2 regions of the Cupriavidus sp. PET2-C1 genome follow, and region 2 is predicted to be linked to the other one. Evidence: riboswitches for the same ligand, from Rfam matches in the RefSeq annotation. Region 2 holds a riboswitch; the other holds the start of a gene.
What was found. Region 2 has a riboswitch for cobalamin ahead of ACX12D_RS27305 (TonB-dependent receptor). Riboswitches for the same ligand answer to the same signal wherever they lie in the genome.

Region 1: another riboswitch for cobalamin. It lies ahead of ACX12D_RS15195 (TonB-dependent receptor plug domain-containing protein); the one in region 2 lies ahead of ACX12D_RS27305 (TonB-dependent receptor).

The regions. Positions count from the first base shown of each region.
Region 1 is NZ_CM137259.1:3,375,493-3,381,734, reverse strand. It holds gene ACX12D_RS15220 (sulfite exporter TauE/SafE family protein) at 1-247, opposite strand, end outside; gene ACX12D_RS15215 (EVE domain-containing protein) at 332-826, opposite strand; RNA gene ssrS (6S RNA) at 1,010-1,220, opposite strand; gene ACX12D_RS15205 (cell division protein ZapA) at 1,534-1,875, opposite strand; gene ACX12D_RS15200 (hypothetical protein) at 1,872-2,189, opposite strand; cobalamin riboswitch at 2,398-2,642, shown strand; gene ACX12D_RS15195 (TonB-dependent receptor plug domain-containing protein) at 2,741-4,717, shown strand; gene ACX12D_RS15190 (FecCD family ABC transporter permease) at 4,745-5,743, shown strand; gene ACX12D_RS15185 (ABC transporter ATP-binding protein) at 5,749-6,242, shown strand, end outside.
Region 2 is NZ_CM137260.1:1,637,557-1,643,798, reverse strand. It holds gene ACX12D_RS27310 (PepSY domain-containing protein) at 1-589, opposite strand, end outside; gene ACX12D_RS27305 (TonB-dependent receptor) at 597-2,855, opposite strand; cobalamin riboswitch at 2,981-3,238, opposite strand; gene ACX12D_RS27300 (methyl-accepting chemotaxis protein) at 3,543-5,099, shown strand; gene ACX12D_RS27295 (YjjA family protein) at 5,137-5,613, opposite strand; gene ACX12D_RS27290 (hypothetical protein) at 5,825-6,242, shown strand, end outside.

The DNA of each region.
Region 1 (6,242 bases), on a different replicon from region 2:
CCAGCTTCCATCGCACCATGCCGCGCTTGTGGTGGGCGCGCACCGAGGACAACGAGGTGAACAGGATGGTCGCCATGGAGGTGGCGATGGCCATATGGACAATGGCCTCATGCGGGAAGGCCAGTGCGGTGAACAGCAGCGTGAGGAAGGGCACCATCAGCATGCCGCCGCCTACGCCAAGCAAGCCAGCGCAGAAGCCGGTAAAGGCGCCGAGCAACAGCAGCCCGGGAATCAGGGAAAAGCTCATGACGCGGAATCGACCTTGCTGGTGTTGTAGTTATGTCGTCGGCAGCCATTGTGTCATGCCGCTGCTGTCGCCGCCGGTGCCAGGCTAGCGCATCAGCCGCGTGGTGATGAAACGCCATTCGGCCGGGGTCACCGGCGTGATCGACAACCGGTTGCCACGGCGTAGCACGACCATGTCGGCCAGTTCGTCATGCGCGCGCAGGTCGGCCAGCGAGATCAGCGGGCCCTTGCCGACAAAGCGCACGTCAACCAGCATCCAGCGCGGTGCGTCCAGCTTGGCGGCCGCGTCGTAGTAATCGCTCTTCGGGTCGAACTGGGTGGGATCGGGGTAGGGCTGCGAGCAGACCTCGGCCAGGCCGGCAATGCCGGGCTGTGGGCAGGAGGAGTGATAGAACAGCACGCCGTCGCCGATCTGCATGCCGTCGCGCATGAAGTTGCGGGCCTGGTAGTTGCGCACGCCGGTCCATGGCAGGGTGCCGCGTTCGGCTAGCGTATCGATGCTGGCCTCGTCGGGTTCCGACTTCATCAGCCAGTACTGGCGGGCGCGCGCGGCGGTATTGGCTTGCGTGGATCGGCTCATGGGCGGGCAGGGCGGGCGTGACGTTGGCAACAGCGATATGGTGCAGCAAGCACGGCCAAAAGAAAACCGTCTCGCGGATGCGGGCCGTGGCGCAAAAACAGAGGGAGGGCACTGCAGAGGCAACGCAGGTCAACCTGCGCCGCAAAAGGAAAAGGCGGTGGTTGAATAACCACCGCCTTTAGAGGGGTCCCCGCCTCGGCCGCTGGATCGGCATCCTGAACCCAAGTGAGGTTCAGAGTGGCTGCGGAAGCCGCATTTCGGGTACATCACAGATTCAGGGAGTCCAGACTGCAACTATGAACCATGCGACGCGCTCGCCCACACGGCATAATCCCGCACCAACAAATGCTTATCGGTTCAAGGAATATGATCCTGACGAACCAGGCAGGGAAACTGTCAAACGTCTGACTTTTTTGCACTGCCAAACGCATACTGCTTTGGCATGGCTGTCAGACGTTTGCCGTTTCTAACTTGGATGGGATGAAAACGGCGGTCAGGCGCGATAACCCGACCTAAGGTGCCGCAACTATGTGGCTTGGTGCGGCTTGGCTCCACTATACACCGCGAGGCTTTCCATACCAAGCCCGTCTTTGCGTGTCGTTACATTTTGCTGACGCGCGCGGCATGTGGGGCACATCGGGCCGAAATCGCGCGCGTATCGCCGCCTACCTGTGCCGTGCGGTACACCGCCGGCGCAGGGCAGGGCATCAGTTGCGCGGCACGGGCGAATTGGTGCCCACATGCGCGTACTGGCGCAGGGCTTCGTCCGCGCGTTCGTTCAGCTCGCGAATGCGCGCCCGCACTGCATCAACGGGAATCGCGCCATCTTCTTGCTGCTTGCGCTTGAGCGAGAGCAGGTCCGAGGCGATGCTGATCGCGGCCATCACGGCAACGCGTTCCACGCCCTTGGCGGATACCCCGCCCTTGAGCCGGGTCATCTGGCCGTCTACCAGTGCCACGGCCTCCAGCAGCGCGGCCTCGTTGTCGGCGGCAATGGCGAACCGGTAGGACTGGCCGGCAATGTTCACTTCGACTTGCTTATTGCTCATGCGTTTTCTCCGGGTGCCTTCTGTTCGGCGCGGCCGGCCGCTTCGCCTTCGCCCAGCAGGTCGAGCTGGCGGGCGTCGCTGGCGGTGGGCAGCTTGTCCAGGATCGACTGGATGCGCAGCTGCGCTTCCTCGATCTTGATATTGAGCAGCTCGCGGTCGGCGGCCATGGCTTCACGGTCGCCGCGCAGCTGGCTTGCGTCGGCCTGCAGGCGTTCGATCTCCTCCCGCAGCCGCTGGTTCTCCGCCGCCAGGGTATCGGCATGGTGCAGCACACGCCCGATCTTGGCGGCGAGTTGTTCGAGTTCGGTGAGCATAGAGCCTGTCATATCTAGGGTCTCGGGTTTTGGGATTTTAGCCCAAGCGCTATCGTGCGGACGGCGAACGCAGACGTATGTGACCGGGCCTGCGTGCCGAAGTTGCATGCATCGTCGTTTAACGGCATCCGTGGCGACGGCTTTATGCCTGTTTCCAGGCGCTTTCGCTCCGTTTTGCCGTGGCATTGACGCTTGCCTCGAAACTGCCTACACTCGCGCACGTTCCAGGTGCTCGTAATCCTATTCACTACAGGGTTGCAGTTCAACGGGAAACAGGGAGCCAGCCACCGCCGCCAGGGCAGGGCCGAGCCAACCTGTGCTGCCCCCGCAACGGTAAGCGACCGTGATCGCAAGATCGCAAGGCCGACCACTCAGCCACTGAACCGCAAGGTTCGGGAAGGCGGTCGGACTGGTGTCGCCAGCCCGGATACCGGCCTGAACGAGAGTGCGCCGCCCTCCGCTGCTTTTTGCCGCGCAAGCCAGCGGCGCGCTTCGTCGCCAGACGGTCCGCGGGGGAACGGACCAGGCAGCTCTCTCCCAAAACCCGCATCATGCGCTCATCGTCTTACAGGTCGAGCCGTCCGGCATTGCCGGCGCGCCCCGCCACCGCCCCCGCTTCTGTCTCCGTTTCTGTCTCCCGGCAAGTCCGCGCCACGCCTGTCGCCTTGCTGGCCCTGCTTGCCGTGTGCGCGCCCGGCGCCGCCATGGCCCAGGCCGCCTGGCAAGCCGCCGCGCAGCCAGCGGCCGATGCGCAGCTCGACCCGGTGGTGGTCACTGCCACTCGTACTTCACAGCCGTTGACCGAGGCATTGCCGCACACCACGGTGGTGACTCAGCAGGATATCGCCAACTCGCAAGCGCCCGACCTGCGTTCGTTGCTGCGTACGCAGGCTGGCGTGGAGTTTGCTACTACCGGGGGCATGGGCGCCAATACCAGCATCTACATGCGTGGGGCAAGTCCAACGCAGACCCTGATCTTGATCGACGGTGTGCGCGTTTCATCTGCAAGCAGTGGTGCGGCGCAGTTGTCAAATATTCTGTCGGACCAGATCGACCATATCGAGGTAGTGCGCGGCAATGTCTCGGCGCTCTATGGCTCGGATGCAATCGGCGGTGTCGTGCAGATATTCACCAAGAGCGGTGCCGGCCAAGCGCCGGCGGCCAACGCTCAGATCGAATACGGCAGCAACAATACACGCCAGGGCACGGTGGGCTACGGCGGGCAGGTGGGCGATACCTCGTTCAACATTACCGGGTCAGCCTTCAAAACAGATGGCTTTTCGGCGATCAATGCAGCCCAATGGAACGGCGATAATCCGGCCAAGGCAAAGAAGGGAATCGGTCCGAATCCGAATGACAATCCCTACGAGAACAAGAGCTTATCGGGTCAAGTCAAACATCGCTTCTCCAGTGACTGGGACGCAGGCGTCAATGCCTACTACTCGAAGAGCACGCTTTCGTACGACAGTACGGCGGGCAAGCCTACCGATGTGAACCTGATGGACAGCGAGCTATATACCGTGTCCGGCTTTGTCAACGGTAAGCTGACGCCTAACTGGAGCACACATTTCAAAGTTGCGCAAAGCGAGGATCGCAGCAGCAATACGCTGAACGGCAGTCCCAACGGCACATTCAATACGCGCAATCGCCAATTCACCTGGCAGAATGAGTACGCGATCGCCTCCGGCCAGACTCTCTTGTTTGGCACTGAATTCGTGCGCCAAGAGCTGGATGCTTCCTACATCGCGCCGAGTCGAAATGTAACTTCCGCATTTGCGGGCTATGATGGCCGCTTCGGTAAACACCAACTGCAACTGAACGTGCGTGGTGACCACTATTCGGATTTCGGCAACCAGAAGAGCTACTTTGGCGGCTACGGTTACAACGTGACCGAAGCCTTCAAAGTGATTGCAAACGCAAGCAACGCGTTTCGTGCGCCGACATTCAACAATCTCTACTTCCCTGGTTTTAGCAACCGCAATCTGCAGCCGGAGCGAGTGAAATCCTTAGAGCTCGGTGCGCAGTACAAGACGCAACAACTTGGCCTGCTACGTCTTACGGCGTTCCGGACACAATATGACAACCTGATCGTGAACGATCAGCGTTCCATTCCGCAGAATATCAGCCAGGCCGAAGTCAAAGGCGTGGAGGCCTCGTGGCGAGCCAGCATTCTTAACACAGATGTTGGCGCCAGCGTAACCTTCCAGAATCCGGTCGATGAGCAGAGCAATATCCTACTGCCGCGCCGCGCGCGTCGACATGCCGCCTTCGACATTGGGCGAAATTTCGGCAACTGGCGTTTTGGCGGTGAGTGGCTGCTGTCCTCCGAGCGTTTGGATGCGGTTGGGAGCTCGCGCACGCTGGGCGGATACGGTATCGTCAACCTCAATGCCCGCTATAACATCGACAAGCAATGGTTCGTGGCCGCCCGTGTGGAAAACCTGTTCGACAAGAATTATCAGCTCGCCTATCCCTTCAACACGCAGGGACGCGCCGGCTTTGTCACGCTGGGCTGGCGTCAGAAATGACACTGACACTGAGGATGGTTGCCTGACATGCGCCGCGCGCTAGCCGTCTGGCTGATGCTTGCCGCCGCCGGCGTGGCGGTGTTCCTGCTGTCGCTGGCGGTGGGCAGCGTGCCGCTGTCGGGCGCGCAGGTCTGGCAGGCGCTGTCCGGCGGCGCCGACGATACCGCCGGCGCCATCGTGCGTGAGCTGCGGCTGCCGCGCGCGGCCGCGGCGTTCGCGTGCGGCGGCCTGCTGGCGCTGACCGGCGCGCTGATGCAGGTGCTGCTGCGCAATCCGCTGGCCGAGCCCTATGTGCTTGGCGTATCGGGCGGCGCGGCCACCGGCGCGCTCACCGCCATGCTGATGATGTGGCCACTGTGGACGGTGCAGGCCGGCGCGGCTGGCGGCGCGTTGTTCTCGATGGTGCTGGTGGCCACGCTGGCGCGCCGCGACCTGCTGCATCCGCAGGTGCAGGGCGGGCATCATGAGGCCGGCTCGCGCCTGCTGCTGACCGGCGTGATCCTGGCCGCTGGCTGGGGCGCGCTGATTACCCTGATCCTGAGCGTGGCGCCCGAGGCCCGTTTGCGCGGCATGCTGTTCTGGCTGACCGGCGACCTGGGCGGCACCGCCAGCTATGGCCTTGCGCTGGGTGCGCTGGCGTTGGCCGTGCTGCTGGCCATGCCGATGGCGCGCTCGCTCAATGCCATGCTGATGGGCGAGACTGTGGCGCAGGCGCTGGGCGTGCGCGTCGGCGCGGTGCGCATGTCGGTGTTCGTGTTGGCCTCGCTGGCGATCGCGGTGGCCATTACATCGGCCGGCTCGATCGGCTTTGTCGGGCTGGTGGTGCCGCACCTGGTGCGCCTTGCCTGGGGCAACGACCAACGCCTGATGTTGCCTGCCTCGGCCTTGCTCGGCGGCACCTTGCTGATGGCCGCCGACCTGGTGGCGCGCACGGTGATTGCGCCGGCGCAGTTGCCGGTGGGCGTGATCACAGCGCTGCTGGGCGTGCCGACCTTCCTCTTTCTACTGCTGCGCAGGCCGCGCTGACTCCCATGCCGACCTGGAACGAACCCGTTACCGCGTGTCCGCCGCTGGTGCTGCAGTCCTTGCAGTTGCGCGCCGGCGCGCGCGCTTTGCTCGATGGCCTGAGCTTGTCCATGCAGGCGGGCGAGCTGTGGTGCATCGTGGGCCCGAACGGCGTCGGCAAGTCCACGCTGATGTCGGTGCTGGCCGGGCTGCGCAAGCCGGACGGCGGCGTGGTGCTGCTGGATGGCCGCGCGCCGCTGGAGACGCCGCCCGCGGCCCTGGCATTGCGCCGCGCCTACCTGCCTCAGGCGGTGCACGACACCTTCTCGATGTCGGTGCGCGACGCCGTGGCGGTGGGCCGTCACCCGCATCTCTCCGGCTGGGGCTGGGCCGGCCGCGAGGATGACGCGGTGGTCGCGGCAGTGATCCGCGAGATGGATCTCGATGCGCTGGCCGGGCGCGACGTGCTGACCCTGTCCGGCGGCGAGCGTCAGCGCGTTTCGCTGGCCGCCACGCTGGC
Region 2 (6,242 bases):
ATCGTTCGGCGCGGCTCGTGTCGCGCATCACCTCGCCGGTCCTGGCAGACACATACAGCTCGGAGCCGGCCGCATCGTCCAGCGCAATGCGATGCAGCGGCCGCCAGGGATTGAGCCCGTTGGGCACGGTCCACTGGTCGCGCTCCGCGGTTTCCACCCAGCGCGCGCCCGCCGCACCGGAGAAACGCTGGGCGATGGCTTGCGCGGCGACGCCGTCCACCTGCTCGATGCGGGCCGCGTCGCGGGCGGAGACGGTGTAAGGCTTGCCGTTCCAGTCGATCATCCGGTAGACCGGGTGCGCGCCCATCATCTCCAGGCGCAGGATGCGCGGAAAGCGGGTGAGGCCCGCGCTGGCCATTGCGGCATCCGGCGTGATCCTTACCCCGGGCAGGTCCAGCGGCGGGAGCCCCGCGTGGCGCTCGGCGTCGGTCAGCGCGGGAAAGGCCACGTACATCATGACCAGTCCCGAGAGAAACCACATGGCGATCAGCAGGCAGCCCGCGATCCCGGCCCAGCGGTGCACCAGGTAGAGCCAGCGGCGCGTGAAGCGCCAGCACGCTTCACGCCAGGACAGGGGGGTGCTTGCCATGCCCGGCCTAGAAGTAGAAGTTGGCCGACAGCTCGGCCGCGCGCGGCCGGCCCAGCAGCCACTGGCTGCCGCTGTTGCCGGAGGATTCGGCGTAGTCGCGGTTGAACAGGTTGTACACGCGCAGCGTCAGCGCCGTCTTGCGCGATACGCGCCATTGCAGCGAGGCATCCACCACCGTGTACGACGGCATGGTGGTGGTATTGGCGTTGTTGGTGTAGCGCTTGCCCACGTAGCGCAGGCCGCTGCCTGCCTGCCACTGCGGTGCGAAGGCCCACGTCAGCCACAGGTTGGCCGCCTGCTGCGCAACGCTGGTGGGCACATTGCCATTGCGCGAGACCAGCGCGCCGTTCACGCTTTCCGCGAAGTTGTCGAAGCGGGCGCGCAGCACGGTGCCGTTGGCATCCAACCGCAACCCGCGCATGAGTTCCACGCTGACCGAGGCCTCCAGCCCGCGCGAGGATTGCTCGCCCACCTGCACCGACAACGCCGGGTTGTTGGCGTCGCGTGTCAGCAGGTTCTTCTTGACGATCTGGTAGGCGGTAAAAGTCCACTCGCCGCGCTGGTTCCAGAACGATTGCTTGACTCCGGCTTCGATCTGCCGCCCGGTGGCCAGCTTGAAATCCTTCTGTGCGTCCGAGGTGGAGATCAGTGCGTTCAGCGGATCGGTGGCGGTGGCGTACTGCGCATACACCGACAGGGCTGGCGTGAATGCGTAGACCGTGCCCGCGCGCCACGTGACGTTGTTGAAGCTGCGGGTCCAGTCGTCACCCGTGAGCAGGTTGCCGCGTTCCAGCTGGGCATGGTCCAGCCGCACGCCGCCAATCACCGACCATTGCCGGGTCAGCTTGAGGCGGTCCTCGCCAAACAGCGCGGCTTGCGTGGTGTGGGTGCGAAAGCGCGGCGACGTGACAATGCCCGGCGGGCTGAAGAACTGGCCCGGGTCGAACTGGTAGGCATTGACCGTGGATGCGCCGCCATAGGGCGAGTTGCTGCTATTGGTGTAGTTGATGCGGTTGACGTCGAACCCCACCATGGCGGTATTGGCCATGCCGAACAGCTGGCCATCGATCTTCAGGTCGGCGCGGTCGCCCACCTGTTCCTGGTCGTGCAGGATCTCCAGGTAGTCGGTGCGGCGCACCTGGCCCGTCGCGGGCAGGAAGGTATAGGACTCGGCGTCGCGCCAGTGGCGCTGGCTGGTGAGGTAATAGAACTGGTTGCGCACCGTGACCCGCTCGTTGGGCTGCCACTGCGCCGCGAGCCGGGTCCAGCGGTCGCGGTAGGTGATGTCGGCATCGCCAACGTTGTAGTTCTTCTTGCGCAGCGAGGTGTCCAGGCCGCCACCCGCCAGCGGCGTGCCCAGGTATTGCATCGGGTGCTGGTCGGCATCGTCATAGGACAGCGTCAGGTTGAACTCGGGCGATACGTCCAGCCGCACCGCGGCCGACACCGCCAGGCTGCGCGAGTCGCCCCGGTCCACCCAGCCGCCGGAGCGGTTGTAGCTCGCGTTGAAGCGGTAGGAGAGCGTCTCGTTGACTGCGCCGCCGCTGTCGAACGCCGCGCGTGCCGTTTTTTGCGTGCCGCCGGTGAGCTGCAGCTCGTTGGCGATCGGCGCGCGCATCGGCTTCTTGGGGATCACGTTGACCACGCCGCCGATGGCGCCTTCGCCAACCATGACGGAAGCCGCGCCGCGCAGCACTTCGATGCGGTCCACGGACCAGGTATCGAAGGGGAAGGTGACGGTGCCGGAGGCCACGTAGAGGCGCGTGCCATCGTACAACTGCATCACCGAGCCTTGGCCAGCGAAGCCGCGTGCCGCGAGCGCCGTGCCGCCGTTGCCGGGCGCGCCATTGGACGTGATGCCGGTGGCGCGGGTCACGGCCTCGCGCACCGACCAATCGCCGCGTTCGCGAATGGTGTCGCCGGACAGGACTTCCACGCTAGCCGGCGTTTCCAGCGGGGTCAGGCCAAGGCGGCTGCCGGTGCTGGTGGGCTCGGACAGCGCGAGCCCGGGCGGCTGCGAGGCGCTGCTGACTACCACTGGCGGTAGCATCGTGCTGCCGCGCGACGGCTGCGATTGCGCTCGCTCCGAAGGTTGCGCATCGTCCGCCGCCCAGGCGGCATCGGCGCCGAGGCCGGCGAAGGCCCCCAGCGATAGCGCGAGCGCGCAACGGTGCGCGAGCTGGCGCGGCTTGGGCGCATGACGACGTTTTCGTGGCGTGACGGCCGCCGATGAGGCGGTACGGGCAATGCGAGGGCGCGCGGACATGAGCTTTCCATCATTGGCCGTGGGCGACCCCGCCCGGCGGCAATAAACGAACCAGCCGCGGACGAGCGCGCAGTGACGGCCAGGCGCGTGGCCAGCCGTCTCACGCCTGGCCGCCCGTCCGCAGCCCCGGTGATCGGTCGAAGGCCGGTATCCGGGCTTGCAGGGGGACGCCTGCCGCTGGGGCGCGTCCGGGGTGCCGCCTTCCCGCGCGATGATGCGCAGTGGCTGCCGCGGCCTGTTGGCGCGGCGTGACACCTTTGTACCTGCTGACCGTTGCGGGGGCAGCACAGGATTAGCCGCGGCATGGCCGGCGGCGCACCTGTTTCCCGTTTAACCCCCGCCGCGCGCTGCGCGCCGGAGGCACCTTCGAACCCTTGGCAGTCCACTTGCTAGGTAATTGCAAGTCAATTGCAATTACTGCGTGGAATGCGAGGCGCATTGTAGCCGTATTTGCGCTGCTTTCGGGGGCGGATGGCAGGCGTTTTCTTTGCACCGTGCGGGTGCGCGGGTGTTTCAGCCTGGCGCAACCTGTCGCCATTTTGGTGCTTCATGCGACATTTTCTGCGCTTCGCGGCCTTTCGTGCCGTCCTGCCGCGCCTTTCGCTAAAGAAGGCGAGCCCGGCTCCGATATCCGGAGATGCCGCATGCCTCCTGCATGACTGGCGATTGCCCCGAGAAGCGAATGCCATGAATCGTCTGACCCTGCGAAAAAAGCTGTGGATTCCCCTTGTGCTGGCCTGGCTCGGCCTGCTGTTGCTGACCGTGATGCATGCCTTCCAGACCCGCCAGCTGCAAATGGCCGATCGCCGCAGCGAGCTGGCTAATATCGTCGACATGTCGCTCTCGCTGGTGCGCGACTATGCCGAGCAGGCGCGCCAGGGCAAGATGTCCGAGGCCGATGCCAAGGCCCAGGCCACGGCCCGCGTCGCCGCGCAGCGTTATGGCAAGGATGGCTACATCACCATCGTCGGCGCGGATTCCGTGCTGTTGATGCATCCCATCAACGCCAAGCTCAACGGCAAGAACATGAGTGACTTCAAGGACGCCAAGGGCAACGCCTTGTACGCCGATATCGCGGCCCGCGGCGCGTCGGCCGACGGCGCGGGCCACCTGGACTACTGGTGGCCCAAGCCGGGCAGCGACCAGCCCAGCCCCAAGATCGGCTACGTGGCGCGCTTCAAGCCGTGGGGCTGGGACCTGGTCGCCGGCACGTATATGGATGACGTGCAAGCGCAGTTCCGCGCCTCGCTCTATCAATCGCTGGGGCTGCTGGTGCTGCTGGGCATCGTGATTTCCGCGGTGGCCACGCTGCTGATCCGCAGCATCCAGAGCTCGGTGGGCGGCGAGCCCGCTACCGCCGCGGCCCTTGCCTTGCGCATGGCCAGCGGCGACCTCACGGCGCGGGTCGAAACCCACCCGGACGACCGCTCCAGCCTGATGTACGCCATTGGCCATATGCGCGACCAGCTCGCCGGCACGGTGGCGGGCATCCAGCAATCGGCCGATTCCATCACCTCGGCGGCCCAGGAGATCGCTTCGGGCAATAGCGACCTGTCGAGCCGCACCGAGCAGCAGGCGGCCTCGCTGCAGCAGACTGCCGCCAGCATGGAGCAGATCACCGCGACGGTGCGCCAGAATGCCGACAACGCCAAGGAGGCCAGCCAGTATGTGTCCGACGCCTCGCAGATCGCGCAGCAGGGCGGCAGCGTGGTCAGCCAGGTGGTGGACAAGATGCGCGGCATCACCGCCAGCTCGCGCAAGATCAACGACATCATCGGCGTGATCGACGGCATTGCTTTCCAGACCAATATCCTGGCGCTTAACGCCGCGGTGGAAGCCGCGCGCGCCGGCGAGCAAGGACGCGGGTTTGCGGTGGTGGCTGGCGAGGTGCGCAACCTGGCGCAGCGCAGCGCGGGTGCGGCCAAGGAAATCAAGACGCTGATCGTCGAGTCGGTGGGCCAGGTCGATAGCGGCTCGGCACTGGTGGAGCAGGCCGGGCAGACCATGGCCGAGATCGTCAACGCGGTCGGCCGCGTGACATCGATCATGGACGGCATCGCCTCGGCCACCGCGGAGCAGCGCACCGGCATCGAGGAGGTCAATCGCGCGGTCGCGCAGATGGACCAGATGACGCAGCAGAACGCGGCGCTGGTGGAGCAGGCGAGCGCGGCCGCCACGTCGCTGGAAGACCAGGCCGGCGCGCTGCACCATGCCGTGTCGGCCTTCCGCCTGTCGCCCGCCTGAGCGTTGAGCGCTGACCGGGCGCTCGGCGCGCCTGGCCCTACAGCAGCGATTTGCCCTGCGCGAGGATCTTGTCGCAGACCTGCTTGGTGACCTGCTCCTTGAGGCCGCCGCCGCTCAGGTCGAACTGCTTGCCATCGCTGCTGCTCAGGATGCCCTTGGCGCCGCTGGTGTAGCCGGCGTCCGACGTGGGCGCGTTACCGCCGACCTTGCCCAGCAGCTTGTCTTTGACCGAGGCGGCGCCGCTGGCGCCGCCAAGGTAGTTGTTCTTCACGCAGAACTCCAGGATCCCGGCGACATTGCCGGTGCTGCCCGAACTCAGCGATTGCAGCGAGGGCATTCCACTCATTCCGCCCAGGCCGCTGCCCAGGCCGCTCAGGCCACCGGACGAACTCTCGGTGCCGCCCTGCGTGGCGCCTTTGAGCAGGTCCCCGAGCTGCGCATGCGCGGCTGCCACCGGTAGCAGCGCGGCGATCAGGATCTTCAGGGCGGTGGCGCGATAGTGGCTGGCGTTCATGCGGCATCCTTCTGGCGGCGTGGAAACAGTCTTCACTATAGTGCTTGCCGCAACGGCCATCGCCCTTCGCTGCAGTGACGCTTTCTTCTCTCCCCCCCCTAGCCGATTTGCATGACGCGCGCATTAAGCGAGGCTTCGCGTATGCAATGGCCTGCGTGCCGGCAAGGCGTTCTCGGTATTTGGCGATCTCATCAACGCGCTGGACTTCAACGTGGCCGCAAGCGGCACCAAGCGCGAGATGGGCGGTGAGCTCAAGGCCCGCGCCGGCGACAGCGTGACCGTGACCATCCGCTTCAAGAGCCCGGACCGCAACAACTTCGAGTATCCGCTGGACAGCGGCGCCAACGTCAACGTCAAGCCCACGGTGGACCACATCGACCTGATCGCTGGCGACGTCACGCCGCGCGCCTTGCCTGGCACGCCGGGCTACAGCAAGGACACCAACGACTCCACCAAGGTCATCGCCACCTTCACCAAGGCTGACTGGAAGCTGGACAAGGACGGCTACAACACGGTGACCTACACCTTCAACGCGGCCAAGAGCCAGTACTTCCGGCTGCGCGGCACCAATCTTGGCATGAACGTGCCGGGCGAGACCGCCAACGGCAACCCGCTGCCCGACCTGAAGA